One region of the Psychrosphaera ytuae genome, then DNA from elsewhere that is predicted to be linked to it. Evidence: predicted binding sites of a transcription regulator. Region 1 holds the regulator's gene; each other region holds the start of a gene.

Region 1 (3,328 bases):
TCGACACCGCTATAAAGCTTGCTGAAAAACAAGAGGCGCAACCTCTAGAGAACTGGTACGTATTACAAAGAGCCGTGTACTTTGAGCTAAAACAGCCAAAGAAAGTCACGAAAGTACTAGAAACCATGGTACGCAAATTCAACAAGCCTGAATATTGGGTACAGCTCGGTGGCATGTATGGTGAAATTGGCGAAGAAGAAAAACAACTTGCAGTATTAGAAGCAGCTTATCTTCAAGGCTACATCACCAAAAAAACGCAACTTAGAAACCTAGCGCAAATTTATTATTTTAACGGTTTACCCTACAAAGCGGGCTCTGTCATGCAAAAAGCCATCGACAGTCAGCAACTGGCGTCGTCCGAAAAGAACCTCAAGTTTATGGCTCAATCTTGGTTGGCCGCAAAGGAGTATGATTTAGCGGTCAACGCTTTTGACCAATTGGCCAAAGTGACAAAAGGAGGAGATGCTTACCAACAGATCGCTGAGATTCGTTTGCAGCAAGGCAAGTACCAGGCAACCATCACAGCAGGCCAAAAAGCCGCAGAGCAAGGCGACCTTACAAACCCTGGTAATTTATATCTTGCTATGGGTATGGCTTATTTTAATTTGAAAGAGTTTGAAGCCTCTATTGATGCTCTTAACCAAGCAAAAGAGCACAAGTCAGTACAGCGTATGGCAAAACAGTGGCTTAAATTTGTTGAACGAGAGCGCTCTACATATGGTGAATTAGCCGCTCTGTAAGTGTGGGTTTCTTTTTATGTCAGTGTTCTCGTAACTCATTCGAAGCCGTGGCTATTCCACGGCTTTTTATTTTTGGTACTATAATCAGGAAAGTAGCCTATGAGTAACCACCATGAATTTGTATCAATTAGTATATGTCAGCAAACTCCCAAAACCGATGAAGGGTAGGGAGCTAAAGTTACTAATAGAACGTGCAAAAATTAAAAATATAAATCTTGATGTCACATCATTGCTAATAAAATTCGACACCAACTTAATCCAAATACTCGAGGGCAATCGCCATACCTTACAGGAGCTATACGACGACATTGAATCAGACTCTCGCCATATCAATGTTAGAAACTGCTATTTTGAACCCGCAGAGCAACGAATTTTTGGCAAATGGGCGCTCACCTTTCTAAACTTAAATAATGAAAAACTAAAGTCTAAGGAACGGCTGCAAGAATTAGCACACCAGCTGATTGATGCGCGTGGAGACGATGAACACAGTAAAAGTATTTTGTTATTAGATGAGTTTTCAGAAAGAGTTAAACAATAAAGGCACCATGAAAGAAGAGCCCGTAAACTTATATCAACTTCTTTACAAAAGTTACGCTACGCGCCCACTTTCTGTCGAAGAGTTTGCGGACTTACTGGTCGACGCCAGAGTTAAAAACGACTCGCTGGGTGTAACCGGTATTTTACTGTACAAAAACGGGGTGTTTATTCAACTTATGGAGGGTGAGAAAAGAAATATTGATACGCTATATGATGTTATCAAACAAGACCCTCGTCATACTCAATTAGAATGTCTGTACTATCAGCCTGCAAATGAAAGAGCTTGTAAAAATTGGGCAATGAAAATTCACAATTTAGACTTTGGGGTACCTGATAATTTGCTTGGAGTTGAACAACTCATCAGCCAATTACATCAGCAACACCTAAGCGATGGCCAGTCCCCTGCTGAACAGTTAATTACCCTGTTTAAACAGGTAAGCTAATCCACTGGCCACTATTACATTAAGGAAGAGTTACGAATAACCCCAACCGCAAGTCCTTCAATAGCAAACTCTTGATAGTTTAAGTCCACTTTAATCGGCGAGAATTCTTCATTTTCTGCGTGTAAAATGACCTGGCTACCTTTACGCTCAAGACGTTTAACCGTCACATCATCTTCAACACGGGCGACGACTACTTGGCCATCTCGAGCTGTCTGTGTTTTGTGTACTGCCAACAGATCACCATCCAAAATTCCGATGTCTTTCATACTTTCACCTTCAACTTTTAGTAAAAAGTCGGCGCTTGGAGAAAACATTAAAGGATCGACGTTAACGTGACGGTCAACGTGTTCCATTGCCAAGATAGGAGAGCCTGCTGCTACCTTACCAATTAGTGGTAATCCCGAGTCTTGTTCGGTTATTTCCTCGGTTAAGCGGATCCCGCGTGAGGTACCCGAAAGCATTTCAATAAAGCCTTTTTTGGCAAGAGCTTTTAGGTGATCTTCTGCTGCATTTGCCGAGCGAAACCCTAACTGTTTAGCAATCTCTGCACGCGTTGGCGGCATTCCGGTCGAAATAATGGTGTCTCGAATGAGTTCTAAAATCTCTGATTGTCTAGCAGTAAGTGGTCTCATCATCTGTTTTTCCATACAGTAACATAACTGTCAGTATATACAGGCATTGTGATTGTGCAATAGAAAATTACTGTAAATGATAGGTTTTTGTCCGTTCTTTGTTAAAATTGACCTTCGCAGTTCGTTATCTTTAGGGAATTTATGTCTTTTATTAACGCAATAATGTATTGGCTTACTCGTCCTTTCATCCGCACTCAGTTAGTTGCCGACGATAAGCACAATGATATGGGTATCGAGGCAAACAAGCCTGTATCTTATGTATTAGTTACTGATTCGTATACGGATCGCATGGCACTAGAACAAGCTTCAAAGAAGCTTGGCTTGCCATCGCCTTTTTCGGCAATTGATTTGGCCGGAAAAAAACTAAAAAGAACATTAGGCGTCAAGCCCGTCGACTCCATTTTCCTCAACGAAAAGTCACATATTGAAAAAACCACAGAGTTAGGTGAAAACTTACTAAAATTGGTCGAAGAAACCGGTGAAGACATTCAGTTTGTCCCAGTTATGATCCGTTGGGGTCGAGCACCTGGAGTAGAAAAAGACACTAGTCGCAAACCCCGCCTGATGGACTTAATCACTCAAAAACTTCAAGCGTCGCCACTGCGTAAGTTTTTTATCGTTTTGCTTTACGGTCGCCACAGCTTTGTACGTATTTCAAAACCCGTATCGCTTCAGAAAATGGTTAATGACTTTGGCGCTACTGAAGAGACCGCTCACAAATTATTGAGAGTCGCGCGTATTCACTTTGAACGCCAACGCATTGTAGCGACTGGGCCAAAAATAATGGAACGCCAAGCATTTTTTAATAGTATGTTAGCCAGTCCAGCGCTAAAAAAAGCCCTTCAAGAAGAAATGGAATCGAAGAACATTTCCCTTGAAGAGGCAAAACAAAATGCCAAAAAGTTACTTGATGAAATCGCTGGAGATTACAACGAATCTTATATTCGCCTAGGTTCTCGCATACTTACCTGGGTTT
Region 2 (3,328 bases), 580 kb from region 1:
CCAAGGTAAGAAACTAGTGTTGCGTTTTGGAATTTGATGTCATCGTTATCTAAGACAACTAACAAGGGTTTGGTTGAACCCATCGCTAACAGAGTCGACGCTGCATTTTTAGCTGCGTCGTAGTAACGTCTTGAATCGTCAAAGTAACGGTTTAGCGGACCCGTCGGTGCTAATACGACTCGCTTTTGAGCGACAACGTCAGTAATAAAAGTTAACAGAGTATTGCCGACGCGATTGTCAGCGGCTTTGATTTCGTTAATTTTTTCGATCAGTTCTGTCGGTAATGTATGGTCGAATGATTCGCCGACAATGACAAGTGCATCCCAATTTGCATCATTCAGGGCGGTATTTAAATCTGAAACGGCCAATGGCATAGGGTGAGGCATGATATTCTCGCTTTTTTATTCGCTAATTTTTATGTTACTTGTCTGAATACAGAGTATTGAAGTTATTGATAATAATTCAAGTCAGACGAGTTGATTGTGAAAGATGATACGTGAATCTCAGAAAAAAGTTGACCCTGAATTACCACTTAGCGGTCCGATCACTTAGTTGCAGTGTCCCAATATCTCCTTTTTAAGATTTTAAAAAGACAGAGCCAATTGCGGTTTTGGATCGGCTTGCTCTTGAAGGCCAATATGGGCGCCAAGCAATCTAACAGGCTTTCCTTCACCCCGCTGAACCGCCTCTTCTAAAAGCTCAAAAAAAAGCGGTAACTCGATGTTGTCGTGTTTGAGCTCTTTGGTCGTCACCTGAAAATCCGCAAACTTCAGCTTTATACCTATTTTGCTGATGGTTCTTTGCTCTAAATGTTTGGCACTTCGCTTTTCTAATTCAGGTAAAAGCTTTTGCTTCAGTAACTCTTTTAGCTGACCTAAATCGGAAATATTAGTTTCAAAAGTTCGTTCTACGCCTACGGATTTTCTTATTCGGCTCACTTCAACTCTACGAGGATCGATACCGTGACATCGCTGCCACAAAACTCGACCATATTTGCCAAAGTGACGGACAAGCGTTGACTCGTCACTTCGTCTGACATCACCACCCGTGTGTAGGTTTAGTTTTTCTAGTTTGCCTTGTGTCACTTTGCCAACGCCGGGGATCTTTTTTAGTGGCATTGTTTCGATAAAGTCCCAGACTTGCTCGGGTGTGATAGTGCATTGACCGTTGGGCTTGTTTAAGTCTGACGCTATCTTGGCGATGTACTTGATAGGTGCGATACCAGCCGATGCAGTTAGGCCGGTTGCTTCAAAAATATCTTGACGAATTTGCTCGGCAATTAAGGTTGCAGAACCTTGAAACAATGGACAATCGGTAACATCCAAATACGCTTCATCTAACGATAGAGGTTCGATAAGGTCGGTGTACTTTTCAAAGACTTGCCGTATGGTTTGGCTGGTTTCTTTGTACACTTCCATTCGGCCAGGAACCACAATTAGATCTGGGCACTTTTTTATTGCCATTGCCGTAGGCATTGCAGAACTGACACCAAACTGACGTGCGATATAATTACAAGTAGACAACACGCCACGTCGCTCCGAACGTCCCCCTACAGCAACAGGCTTATTGGCTAATGCTGGATTGTCTCTTATCTCTACTGAGACAAAAAACGCATCCATATCAACATGTATGATCTTTCGATTAGCCATTAGCTTGCCACTCTCAATTACACAAAGCGCTGTTTTAAGCTTTGCATTCTCTTATTGGTTAATAGGCACTGTATATAAAAACAGTTTAAACCAATATAGTTTAAAGTGACAAGCGATTCGTTTTACAAACTTATTCCGTGGCCGACTTTTCAGATCCTGTCTCTTTGACCATCAACCAACACACCGCAGAAATCGCCATCGCAAACGCACAAACCACAAAGGTCATCGACTTGTCTTCTACTTTGGTTAAAAACAGGCTAATACCAAGACTGACAACTAATTGCGGTAGTACCACAGATAAGTTAAACAAGCCCATATACAAACCCATTTTGGTTTTTTCAACTCGTTCGGACATGATTGCAAAAGGTAGACTAACAACGGCTGCCCAGCCGATACCTGCAGTCGCCATAAAGACATACATATGAGTTGGACTGTCCGCCAACATAGCGATGAATGCATACGACGTTGCAGTAAACAGCAACGCGCCGGCATGGACTTTGATTCGACCAAACTTATTAGCTAGTGGGCCCAACACGAATGCCGGAAGTAGCGCTGCGACGCCGTTTAAAATGGCAAAGCTGTAAGAAATCGTCTGGCCGAGTTGCTCATTGCTTAGATACCCCATTTTGTCTTGCAAAAAGGCGTAGGTAAAAACGAACATTGTTTGGATACCAATCCAACTAAAAGAATGCGCCGCAAGGACCTTTTTGAAGCCTAAATGTTTAGCTTCCGAATTTGACAACGTCGACTCGCGCTTGAGTAGTGTCTCTAAAATAAAATATAAGGTGACGAGTAAAGCCGCTATTTCACCGTAGTAATGATCCACTTTGATATCCGCTAAGTGCAAAACACTTGCGTAAATAGAATAGATCAAAAAACCCCACAAGGGCTTAATATCCACTAACATCTCGACAAAATTAAACGAGTTAGAATTACCGCTGGTCGATGTATCTGCAGATTCTTGTTGTTCGCTCGGCAGAGTCTTAGGCTCTATGACAAACAACGTTGGCAGAATAGAAAACACCAAAACGAGCGCCGCACCAAAGTAGATAAGAACAAAGTTATTCCAGTAACCACCGATAACATACGCAAGTACACCAAAGGTACCCGATACAGTTTGCATCCAGGTGTAACCCTTAGTTCGAGCTTCGCCTTCTGGTGTTACATCGGCGATGATTGAGCGAGTTGGGTTAAAGCTAACATTAATGGACAGATCCAAAGACAAGGCAATTGCAATCGCTACTGCCATAATGCCTACACCACCCAAAGATTCAGAGATGATCCCTATATTAGGAAGTGCTAACAAAGACAGAGATGCGAGGACACCGCCAATAAGAATAAAGGGACGACGTCTGCCATTCCAAAACCACACTTTATCACTAATAAAGCCAACAATTACTTGGCCTAAAATACCAGCGATAGGACCCGCCGCCCAAACGATACCAATCTCGTGAATATCAAGGCCATATTGAGTGCTAAGCAACCAGCTTAACGCCGAAATCTGAACCGAAAGCGCAAACCCCATTGCCGTCGATGGCAAACTAAGTAGCATGTAAAACGGCTTACTTAGAGTCTGTTGAATTTTTAACATCTTGTTCTCAATTTATTATCGATATTATTTTTATTTGACGTTTGATTGTATCGGATAGAATTTAAAATGGCAGAGTAGAACTTAGGTA
Region 3 (3,328 bases), 820 kb from region 1:
TACGAGTATCAAAGAAAGGAAATGACGCTCTATAGTTGAAGAGAGCATCAGTGCGATAATTTGCCTCAAAAGTTGCGGTAGTTTCTTCGTCTTGCACATAACGAGTTCTAAATACAAAATTATCTGCCATAGATTCGTCATACAGGCTTAAGACAAGCTGGTCTAGCTCTATCACCGCTTCAAATAAGCCAAGCAATTTAGACACTCGTAGGTTTCGCTCTGAAGGAACATCCCCACCCTCATAAATTGGATAATAAACGATTACCGCGTTGTACTTTTCTAAATTTTGAACCAATGAAAGCTGTGGAGACACCGCTTTTTCACCAGTATAAATAGCTTTGTTAACAGTAATTCCCACAACATCATGAGAGGAGACGTCCAGCCCGACCGCGGCTTTATTTGGCTCTAATGGCTCAGTATACAAAATTGGAATGTAATAGCGCTGATGTTCAGCTTCTTGAATGTTGCCGCCAATCAATTGCTTAAGTTTGAAACCAGGAAAATCCGTTGCAGCAATTTGTTCTTCATACTTACGTCTTTCACTACCATTAACCTTAGGCAACCAAGCTAGCGCTCTGAGATTAATATCGGGGTTCATAATTTTATCGATAAAGCGTCTAAACTCATCGCGAGTAACATGCTTACTGGCTCTAAATAACCCTTCCATTCCAGCAAGTTGCTGAGTAATAGTATTTTCAATTAGGTTAATTTGTTGTGAAAACTTATTAGTTTGACTAACAAAGTCTTCCATTCTCGAGGTTTGGTAATGCTGTCGAGACATCGCAAAAATTGAGCTTACCAACAAAAACAAAATAGCGGCAGGCACCGCGATTTTTAACTTATCTTTTTTCTGAACATAAAATTCATTATTCGCCAGAGAAAGCACGATTGGCAAAAAGAACATTACACCAATAAAGTCTCCTACCCACCAAGTAAAACCAACAAACAAGGCGTGTGATAGGGTAAGACCATTAACTATAGAAACGGCCGTCGTGTTGATGGTTGCTGCAACGATACATGCTATTGGACCTACTATCGCTAAAAACTTAATCACACTTCGCAAGTGTGTATTGTTTACAGGAAGACTGACGGAACGTCTCAATAAATACCTAGCGACCACCATTTGTAAACAGGTGCCAGTAGCTATGATGAAAGGCAATATTTGTTGGGCAATTGGCAGGCCAGAATAACCACCGGACATAACCTGGATATTGGCCAAAGCGGAACCCAAAAAGACACCGATTAAAGCCAAACGACCAAATATCAAATAACAAGCAAGACCAACACCAGCAGCCGGCCAAACAGCGCTAGCAAACCCAGGCGGGATAGCAAACAATAAGCCTACTTTAGAAAAAAGGTAGTAGCTTAAAAATGAGATAAGAATGACTAAGATAGATTTACTTTGAGACCGCAACATTCTTTCCTGTGATTGTGTGCACCTATCTCGGCGCATCTTAATTTAAATCAATTAGTTATAAATCTACCAGAACCAAAAGACCTGTCATCTAAAATTTTTCTCATTTGACCCTAAGTTAGCTAATTTTTCCCTAATTTAGTAAAAAATGAAAAACTAGACCACAACCACTGTTTATAAAAACAGTTAACCTGTTATTATTGAGAAAAAGTCTTTTAGGTAAATAGCTTCGTGAGATTAATAATAGCCGAAAAGCCCAGTATGGGTAGGGCAATAGCCAACGCTTTACCCAAGCCGCATCAGAAAAAGGACGGTTACATAGTCGCAGGTGACGGCACCCACGTCAGTTGGTGTATTGGCCATATACTCGAACAATCTGAACCAGAAGATTACGATCCACTTTATAAGAAGTGGCACTACGATCATTTACCTATTATCCCTGAACAGTGGCAACTGAAACCTAAGTCAAAGACTAAGTCACAGCTTTCTGTACTTCGAAAGTTGACTAAACAAGCCCAACAATTAATACATGCTGGAGATCCTGACCGAGAAGGTCAGCTTTTGGTTGATGAAGTCATTCACTTCTTAAAATTACCTAAAGCCAAAGTCGAAAATACACAAAGACTGTTAGTCAGTGATCTCAATACTCCAGCAGTAAAAAAAGCCCTAAATAACTTACAATCAAACAAAGCCTTTATTCCCTTATCTGTATCTGCACTGGCTCGTTCTCGCTCTGACTGGTTAATAGGCATGAACCTAACTCGTGCGTTTACCCTGTTGGGACAAAAGGTGAATTTTAATTCCGTTTTGTCTGTTGGCCGCGTGCAAACTCCGTTATTAGGCATAGTGGTAAAACGAGATCAAGAAATCGCCAACTTTGTAAGTAAAGATTATTATCAAGTGGACGCGCACCTTACCTTAACTTCGGCAATTCAAAACAACAGTGATTTTACTGCTCGGTGGCAGCCAAGTGAACATTGTGCGCCACACCAAGACGAAGAAGGTCGCATTATTAATAAGTCTCTTGCTGAACATGTCGTAAAACAAATTCATCAGCAACCTGCAGTCGTATTAGATGTAAAAAAAGAAAGAAAAAAGCAGACTGCTCCGCTACCTTACAATTTGTCTAGCTTACAAATTGATGCGGCAAAAGCCTTTAAACTCTCTGCGCAACAAGTTCTTGATGCCTGTCAGTCTCTATACGAGCGACACAAGGCCATAACCTACCCTCGCTCTGATTGCCGATATTTGCCCAATCAGCATTTTAACGATGCACCTGCCATCGTTAGTAACTTAACTAGCTATGGCCACGCCCACGTTGCTCATGTCGCTACTCAAGCTAACCCTAAGTTAAAAAGCAAAGCTTGGAATGATTCAAAAGTGGGTGCTCATCATGCCATTATTCCAACTTTGAAAGCGCCTAACGCTTCTTCTCTCTCAGGTCCAGAAGCCAATGTTTATCAGTTAATTGCTAAGCAGTATTTAGCGCAGTTTTTTGGGGCTTTTGAGACAGACAATGAAAAAGTCACCCTAGAAATAAATAAAGGCGAATTTGTTGCCAAGTCGGTAAAAACCGCAGTAATAGGCTGGAAAATCATTTATGAAAAAGAGCTTAATAATGACGGGCCTTCACTACCTCAACTTAATATAGGCCAGACGCTGTTTTGCCAACGAGGCGAATTGTTAACGAAACAAACCGAACCGCCTGCTTATTTTACCGATGCAACTTTACTAGCGGCGATGACAGGCATCGCGAGATTCGTAAAAGATCCAAATATCAAAAAGGTATTGCGAGAAACCGATGGCCTTGGCACTGAAGCTACGCGTGCAGGAATGATTGAGTTGCTGTTTAAACGAGGTTATTTAACACGCCAAGGTAAAAGTATTCGCTCAACAGATATTGGCCAAGCTTTG

Evidence for each region. The regulator LexA, encoded in region 1, represses DNA repair genes until DNA is damaged. The targets are predictions, from matches to a motif close to TACTGTATNNNNATACAGTA.
Region 2: the regulator LexA is predicted to act here: its motif matches at 1,716-1,735, upstream of dinB (DNA polymerase IV).
Region 3: the regulator LexA is predicted to act here: its motif matches at 1,583-1,602, upstream of J1N51_RS05940 (DNA topoisomerase III).

Annotation. Positions count from the first base shown of each region.
Region 1 is NZ_CP072110.1:2,166,935-2,170,262, reverse strand. It holds gene J1N51_RS09800 (tetratricopeptide repeat protein) at 1-740, shown strand, start outside; gene J1N51_RS09795 (BLUF domain-containing protein) at 853-1,278, shown strand; gene J1N51_RS09790 (BLUF domain-containing protein) at 1,250-1,720, shown strand; gene lexA (transcriptional repressor LexA) at 1,735-2,352, opposite strand; gene plsB (glycerol-3-phosphate 1-O-acyltransferase PlsB) at 2,494-3,328, shown strand, end outside.
Region 2 is NZ_CP072110.1:2,744,037-2,747,364, reverse strand. It holds gene J1N51_RS12260 (M17 family metallopeptidase) at 1-386, opposite strand, end outside; gene dinB (DNA polymerase IV) at 585-1,649, opposite strand; gene J1N51_RS12250 (MFS transporter) at 1,780-3,240, opposite strand.
Region 3 is NZ_CP072110.1:1,350,134-1,353,461, forward strand. It holds gene J1N51_RS05935 (CHASE domain-containing protein) at 1-1,417, opposite strand, end outside; gene J1N51_RS05940 (DNA topoisomerase III) at 1,646-3,328, shown strand, end outside.